Regions from separate parts of the Denitrificimonas halotolerans genome, predicted to be linked through region 2. Evidence: riboswitches for the same ligand, from Rfam matches in the RefSeq annotation. Region 2 holds a riboswitch; the other holds the start of a gene.
The links. Region 2 has a riboswitch for thiamine pyrophosphate ahead of thiC (phosphomethylpyrimidine synthase ThiC). Riboswitches for the same ligand answer to the same signal wherever they lie in the genome.
Positions count from the first base shown of each region.

Region 1: linked by a shared signal. The riboswitch ahead of TOI97_RS02235 (sodium:solute symporter family transporter) and the one ahead of thiC (phosphomethylpyrimidine synthase ThiC) in region 2 are both predicted to bind thiamine pyrophosphate.

Region 1 covers NZ_JAXIVU010000002.1:79,804-84,182, reverse strand. Annotated here, with positions in the region: gene TOI97_RS02245 (LLM class flavin-dependent oxidoreductase) at 1-489, opposite strand, end outside; gene TOI97_RS02240 (3-oxoacyl-ACP reductase) at 489-1,262, opposite strand; TPP riboswitch at 1,310-1,405, opposite strand; TPP riboswitch at 1,508-1,614, shown strand; gene TOI97_RS02235 (sodium:solute symporter family transporter) at 1,711-3,150, shown strand; gene TOI97_RS02230 (FAD-binding protein) at 3,218-4,379, opposite strand, start outside.
Region 2 covers NZ_JAXIVU010000026.1:10,040-14,418, forward strand. Annotated here, with positions in the region: gene TOI97_RS12330 (bifunctional aminoglycoside phosphotransferase/ATP-binding protein) at 1-3, shown strand, start outside; gene TOI97_RS12335 (NUDIX domain-containing protein) at 48-671, opposite strand; gene thiC (phosphomethylpyrimidine synthase ThiC) at 729-2,612, opposite strand; TPP riboswitch at 2,682-2,785, opposite strand; gene TOI97_RS12345 (TolC family outer membrane protein) at 2,948-4,378, shown strand.

The DNA.
Region 1 (4,379 bases), on a different contig from region 2:
TAACACTGTTTTGACAAATTCTTCTGCACGACGATAACGCTCAGCATGAGGTGGCATCGTTTGATAGCCATGGTTACGCGCTTCCACATCAAACATCGAAGTAACCACATTCCAACCAATCCGGCCTTTACTGATATGGTCTAACGATGCAACCAAACGCGCCGCATGAAATGGCGTGTAAAAAGTACTGGAGACCGTACTGATAAACCCGATTTTTTCTGTAGCACGACTCATTGCAGCTACAGCAGTCAGCGGTTCTAAAAACCAAGGACTCCCATCAGAAACATTCCCCACCGAAGCACCATCTGCAAAAAATACCGCATCTAGCTTGCCACGCTCAGCAATTTGCGCTAAACGCTCGTAGTAAGCGATATCACCCAATTGCTCAACCATAGAGTCAGGATGGCGCCAAGCCGCTTTATGATGACCACAACCCATAATAAACAAATTAATATGCATCATGCGTTGCTGTTTTTGTTCAGTACTCATCAGTTTTTCACCAAGCCACCATCAACAATGAGGTTCTGCCCTGTAACCGCACGCGCCCAAGGCGAAGCAAAAAATAAAATAGCATCGGCAAACTCTGCTGGAGTAGTAACACGACGCAGCGGTGTATTCTGTGCAATGTATTCAAATACAGCCTCAGGAGTTGCAGCAGAAGCATCTGTGGTACGCAATAAACCACCAGATACCATATTCACCGTTACATTATCGGGACCCAGATCTTGAGATAAAGTACGAGTCAATGACAACAAGGCAGCCTTACCTGCGGTGTAATCATGATAAGGCACCACAGGGTTTTGAAATAAATTAGTGCCGATATTCACAATACGACCAAAACCAGCTTCGCGCATACCCGCCAAGGCAGCTTGCGTTGTATTGAGCGCACCACCAACCACACCCTCAAACTGCTGATTTAAATGTGCAAGAGTTAAAGCTTCAACACTTGGCCGTGCGTCACCATTAAAAGAAAAACTGGGTAAAGCATTGTTGATCACGGTGGTGACTGGCATACCAAAATGCTCACGTGCCCGCATAAACATCGCTTGTACCGCTTCTTTGTCGGTGACATCCGCTTGAATCGCTAACAGCTGATCTGGCGCTTCGTTGGCCAATTTTTGTGCTGCCTCAGCACTGTTGCAATAATTGATCACTACTCGTGCACCTTCACGCAAAAAGGCACGCACCAAATGCGCCCCTAAACCACGTGCTGCACCAGTAATCAGCACCAGCTGTTGATCAAGACGGGTAAAATTTTGCATTAGACACCTCAAAAAAGAGGCGAAGGTATGTATAGACAGACTGGAACTTAACCTGCGACAGACATCCCTTCGCCAGTATGAACTGGATCAGGTTCAACGGGTATACTCTCAGCCCCAAAAGAAGGACACCCCGTGCCGAGCGAAAACCATAGCACACATCCCCTATGAAACTATAGACAGCGACACCGAGCAGCACAGGGAGTAACAGATAAAATTGACAATCACCCACAAGCTTTTTAGTCTGTATGCCATCCAAGGGGCGCCACATCACGGCTGAGACTCTGCAACTGCGCAGTAACCCTTTGAACCTGATCTGGGTAATGCCAGCGAAGGGATGGAGAATGCTAATCATAGCCTTGCCTTTGCGCACCTTTCATTTCTTTGCTGTCGTACCTGTTCTACGCCACAGAGGCGTATATACGAATGCCGAATGGCAAGGAAACCACCCATGTTAAGTACTTCAACTGCTGTAGTGTGGCTCACTGCATTCGCCATACTTTTTGCTGTTCCGGGCTTGCTCTACGCACGCCAAGCGCAAGATAAGCTGGATGACTTTCTAGTTGCCCGTAACAGCCAAAACAGCACCGCAACACTGCTCACCTTATTAGCTACCACCTTGGGCACTTGGATTTTATTTGGTCCAGCGCAAGCCGCAACGTGGGGTGGGATTGGCGCTGTGACTGGTTATGCACTAGGAGCTTTGGTACCCCGCTTAATCATGATTCCTCTAGGCAATCGCATTCGCACCTTGATGCCTGAAGGTCATGCCTTGACTGAGTTTGTCCTAGGCCGATACGGACGTGTCATGTATGCTTTCGTACTGATCATTATGATGTTCTATATGTTTATCAGCCTCACTGCTGGGCTCACCGCGATTGCTAAAATGGTGTCATTACTGGCCCCAGTGCCTTTGTGGCTGACCGCTAGCATTGTTATGGCAGCAACTCTGCTCTATACCCTCTACGGTGGTTTGCGTGTCACTATTTTTACCGACCGCTTACAGATGCTAGTTATCATTCCATTTTTAATTGTACTCGTTTCTTTTGGCTGGCACGCCACTGGGGGGATCGCTCCTGCGCTACAAGGTCTACAAGATAAAGCCCCACAGCTCTTAAATCCTTGGGACCTCAACGGCCTAAAATCTGGCCTTACATTCTTTATCGCCGTGGTTCTCACTGGGCTCTTTTACCAAGGCACTTGGCAACGTGTTTTCGCCGCACGCAATAATAAAGTCATTCGTAACGGCTTTATTCTTAGTGGTGCACTCAGTTTCCCCATTATTTTTATTATGGGCTTATTTGGCTTAGCCTTTGTCGGTTTAGGCTTACCTGGAGACGGCTCAGTCGCGTTATTTAGTGTCCTATTAGCAGATGCTCCAACTTGGTTTGCTATTGGCCTGTTACCCTTTGGCTTGGCCTTAATCATGAGCAGTGCCGACTCTACTATTAGTGGTCTTTCCAGTATTTTCGTAGTGGATATGCACCGTTTATTACCGCAACTCAGTGGACAAAAACTGCTCTTAATTTCACGCTGGCTGATTATTTTATTGTCTGTACCTGTCTTACTCGTCGCTGCGCAGGGTTATAGCATTCTGTACTTATTTTTATTAGCAGACTTACTCTGCTGTGCTGCAGCTTTCCCTGTGTTCTTTGGTTTCTATAGCGAGCGCTACCAAAGCTATAACGCTGTGCTGAGCACTTTAGCTGGATTAATCGCAGGCCTGTTGGTGTTCCCAGCGCCAGGGGAACCAACCACCTACTTATTGGAATCTTTCCTTTTAGCCTCCTTGGTGCCCGTCATTATTTCGCTGATTTTGCTGCTATTGCCAAGCAGTAGTCGCTTTGACTTCTCTGCATTGGCTAAGCGAGTACGACACTTACAAGGCTAAAAGTCCACTGCAATCTAAACGCTAACATATGTCGGTGCTTAGATTGCAGTGCATATTAAACACTGATTCACACTTTTGGATCAGCTGTAGGGGCATCTGTTGTTGCTTGTGCCACCACATGCGCACCGGCTCGACGCCCAGAGAAGAAACAATCTGCAGCAGACAAACCACTGATATACAAATGCGATGGTAAACCCAAAGCTGCGCGACCAGCAGCATATAAACCCTGTATAGGACTGCCATCTTCTCGCAGGACTTCCCCTGTATCTTCATCCACTATCAAGCCTCCCACAGTCATCGTCGATAGCGGTAAAAGTTTGCTTTTCGCCCCAACATCAATGGCATAAAACGGCCCATCCACAATGCTATGCATGTCACTTTGATCTTTACCAAAAGGGTCATCCTGCCAACCCGCCGCAGTGTGGTTATAACGCTTTACTGTCTCACGTAAAGTATGTGGATCAAAGCCGCACTTTGCGGCTAACTGATCCAAAGTCCGCGCTTTCTTAGCAAAGAGTAAAGCCAATTTCCCCGGCTGCCGTTGAAACGGCAACATGTCATCTTTACGTAATTGTTGTTGAGCTTTACGGTACAGGTTTTTATCTAAAATCAACCACCCCACACCTTGCTGCTCTTCACCGAGTACCTGCCCTACAGCAGCACCATACAACGCCTCGTTAACATAACGCTCCCCCTGAGCATTCACCAACATTCCCGCAGAAAATGCTTGTGGCGGATTCAAAAAGCGCCAACTGCTGATGCGCTGTAAGCGATCCACAGCTCCACCGACACTCTGACCTAAGCGAATCCCACTACCGTTATCGCCCGGAGCCCCCATCGCCATACTAGCACTATAGCCAGGCGCATAATGCTGCACCATAGGACGGTTCTGAATAAAACCACCGGTACTCAGACACACTCCATGACGGGCACGAATACGACGAACAATGCTATGTGCAGACTTTATTTCATCAGCCCGCTTCCAATAACGTTCAGCAATACCATTCGTAATATTAAAACCTGGAAAACTGCTCGGCAGCATCATTTGCCACTTGGTCGCCAACGCCATCAACCTACGGCACCGCTCAGCTTCAGGGCCAGGCGGTAGCTGTACCACACTAACACCGAGTACAGTCCCCTTATCATCCAAAATGAGCCGCCGTACTTCAGTTTGCGCCATAAAACGAACGCCTTTACGAGAAGCACTTTTACGCAGCGGATCAGTCAAG
Region 2 (4,379 bases):
TAATCTAAACCCTTGGCTGCCTCTACTAGGATGCAGCCAAGCCCATATTAAAGTGCCAGCCAGTCTGCTCTAATCTGTTGCTTATTCAACGCTAACCACTGCAAGGCAATGATACTTGCGGCATTATCAATACGCCCATTTTGTACTGCAGCAAGTGCATCTTCTAACGGCCAGACGTGTACACGAATATCCTCCCCTTCCTCCGGCACACCAAACACTCCACCTACACCCTCAGTTGAGCAACGCCCCACATATAGATAGACACGCTCGTCTGATCCACCAGGTGATGGGTAATAACTCGTAACAGGAATCAACTCGTGCAGCTCTAAATTAGCTTCTTCAATGGCTTCTCGGCGTGCAACATCTTCCAGCATCTCATCGGTATCAATTAAACCAGCAACAATTTCTAACAACCAAGGCTCCGCGCTTTTATCTAGCGCACCGATACGAAACTGCTCAACAAGCACCACTGAGTCGGTCTGAGGGTCATATGGCAAAACACAAACTGCATCAGGTCGGACAAACAATTCACGGCAAATACGCGGCCCCATCTGCCCAGAAAATAAGCGATGTTTTAATTCCACACGATCCAACTGGTAAAATCCTTGAAAACAACGCTCTCGTCGTTCAATTTCAACATCATCAGCACCGTTCATTGCGCGCTTTAACATACATACCTCTCATAAAAAAGGTGGCCATTATGGCCACCTTAATAACCTTCTAAGTGTTTAAACCTGCTTATAAATAATAGACCCTTCTTCACGAAAACGTGAGGCCTGCTCTTTAAAGCCTGCTTCAATAGCCCGTTGCTCATCTGTTAAACCATTATCCTTCGCGTACTGACGTACCTCCTGGGTAATTTTCATAGAACAGAATTTCGGGCCACACATAGAGCAAAAATGCGCTACTTTAGCCGATTCTTTAGGCAAGGTTTCATCATGGAATGCACGCGCTGTATCGGGATCTAAACCTAAATTGAATTGATCCTCCCAACGAAATTCAAAACGCGCCTTGCTTAAAGCATCATCACGCAACTGAGCCCCTGGATGCCCCTTTGCTAAATCAGCAGCATGAGCAGCTATTTTATAAGTGATAATTCCTGTTTTCACGTCATCCTTATTCGGCAAACCTAAGTGCTCTTTAGGTGTGACATAGCACAACATCGCACAGCCATACCAAGCAATCATCGCCGCACCAATACCTGAAGTAATATGATCATAGCCTGGTGCAATATCAGTGGTTAGTGGTCCTAAAGTGTAAAAAGGGGCCTCATCACAACACTCCAGTTGCTTGTCCATATTTTCCTTAATTAAGTGCATAGGCACATGCCCTGGACCCTCAATAAAACACTGCACATCATGTTTCCAAGCAATTTTCGTCAACTCCCCCAATGTCTCCAACTCAGCAAATTGCGCTGCATCATTGGCATCAGCTACTGACCCTGGACGCAAACCATCACCTAAAGAAAAGCTCACATCATAAGCTTTCATGATCTCGCAGATCTCTTCAAAGTGCGTATAAAGAAAGTTCTCTTTATGATGCGCTAAACACCACTTGGCCATAATAGAACCACCTCGGGAGACAATTCCTGTAACACGTTTAGCGGTCAGTGGCACATAGCGCAACAATACTCCGGCATGAATCGTAAAATAATCCACACCCTGCTCTGCTTGCTCAATTAAGGTGTCTCGGAAAATTTCCCAGGTTAAATTTTCCGCAATCCCATCAACTTTTTCTAAGGCCTGATAAATTGGTACAGTGCCAACTGGAACCGGCGAGTTACGAATAATCCACTCACGAGTTTCATGTATGTTTTTACCTGTGGACAAATCCATGATGGTATCTGATCCCCATCGAATCCCCCAGGTGAGCTTGGCAACCTCTTCTTCAATGGACGATCCCAAAGCGCTATTGCCAATATTACCGTTGATTTTCACTAAAAAATTACGCCCAAGAATCATGGGTTCTAACTCAGGATGATTGATGTTGGCTGGAATAATGGCACGACCACGAGCAATTTCTGACCGAACAAACTCCGGCGTAATAACATTAGGAATACTCGCCCCAAAGCTTTGCCCAGGATGCTGATTATCAAGCAATCCCGCTTCACGTGCCTTTTCAAGCTTCATATTCTCTCGAATTGCTACAAACTCCATTTCCGGGGTAATGATGCCCTGACGCGCATAGTGCATTTGCGTAACATTTTTACCTGCTTTAGCACGTCGAGGATTCCGAATCTCAGCAAAACGCATTTTAGTTAATTCAGGATCATTTAAACGCTCTTGACCATACTCAGAACTGAGTCCAGACAGCAGCTCAGTGTCATTGCGCTCTTCAATCCATGCACTGCGTACTGCAGGCAAACCTTTACGTACATCAATACTAATACTGGGGTCGGTGTAAGGTCCTGAGGTGTCATACACTAATACTGGCGCATGCTGTTCAAGGCCCTCATCGGTATGGGTCGGAGTTAAGCTGATTTCACGCATCGGCACCCGAATATCAGGGCGTGACCCTTGCACATAAACTTTACGCGAATTGGGAAAAGGTTGGATCGACTGCTGATCTACTTGGGCTGTATTACTGAGGTACTCTGAAGCGGTGTGCGTCATGCGTTTGGTTCTCCAAAAAACACAATAAAAGCGTCGGGGGAACCAGCGGACATAGGCAGGCCTACCTTACGGCAAGCTTATCTTGTTTCCTACGCGAGTATTAACTCGATCAGGTTCAACGGGACCCGGATTAACCGATCTCAGCTCTCTGCAGAGCACCCCGACAAGAATCAATAGGCAGTCTACTCAGCACTTCATCTAAACTGCAAGTAAACTAAAGTCAGTGTTACTCTATAAGCATATATTATTTTCTTTCATAACGACCTGCTTGACCCGCTCAATAACTGGCCGTAGCCTTAAAATTATTTATATTTATGCAATCTAGGATATTAACGATGCGTCTTCTGTCGCTTACTTTTGTTATAGCTACAGTTTTGGGTTCAACCTCTGCCTATGCAGCAGCAAATACTCAAAACAAAGTGAACCTGCTTGAAGTCTATCAACTGGCTGTTGAAAACAATGCAGACTTGGCGGCAGCACGCGCCGACTACTTAGCGCAAAGCGAACGTGTACCACAGGCGCGTGCTGGCTTACTACCACAATTAGGTGCAGGTGCTAGCAACACCAACAGCCGAAGCAAAGTTGACACATCTATGGGCTCCACGGCCGCTTCACGCAGCGGCCTAGTTTATCAAGCAACTCTCAGCCAACCCTTATTTCGACTAGAGCGCTGGTACCAACTCCAAGCAGCTCAGTCAAGCAACAAACAGTCTGCTCTTGAATTGTCTGCTATTGAACAGCATTTAATTCTGCAAAGTTCAGAAGTGTATTTCTCTGTGCTGCGCGCTCAAGACAACTTAGCCGCAAGTCGCGCGGAAGAGAAAGCTTTTAAACGTCAATATGATTTAGCCAGCGAGCGCTTCGATGTTGGTTTATCTGACAAAACTGATGTACTACAAGCCCAAGCGGCATATGATGCTGCGCGCGCCAACCGCATGGTCGCTGAACGCATGGTCAGTGATGCTTTTCAAGCAGTAAACACCCTGACCAATATGGACTTCGCCGCGCTAGAAGGTGTGAAGCACAGCTTACCTGTACTCCCCCCACAACCTAACGATGCCACGGCTTGGGTTAATACAGCTACCGAGCAGAATCTGCAACTGCAAGCCATTAACTACGCAGTACAAGCAGCACAAGATAGCGTCAAACAACGTAAGTCGGGCCATGCCCCAACGGTTGATGCAATTGCTCAATATAAAAAAGGGGACAATGATCCTCTAGGATTCGTCAACAGCCCAAATGCTAGACTCTATAATGGCAAAGCAGAACAAAGCAGTATTGGCATTCAACTCAACATTCCATTGTACACGGGGGGGATGACTAGCTCCCAAGTGCGTGAAGGCGTTTACCGCTTAGATCAAACTGAGCAAATGCGTGAAAGCTTACGCCGCCAAACAGTACAAAATGCACGTAATTTTCATCGCGCGGTGAATACCGATGTAGAGCAGGTACAAGCACTCAAACAAGCAATTATTTCTAGCCAAAGCGCAGTAGAAGCCACACAAATTGGTTATGAAGTGGGCACACGCAATATTGTTGATGTGTTAGACGCACAACGCTATCTATATGCAGCAGTACGTAATTACAACAATGCGCGCTATGACTACATCTTAAATAATCTTCGTTTACAGCAAACCGCAGGCATTCTCAGCCCTGACAACTTGCAAGCCTTATCTACTTACTTAAATCCTGATTACAATCCAGATACAGATTTCTTGCCGCCTGACTTAGATCAAGCTATTGAAGCGAATTTACGGCGCCGCTAAA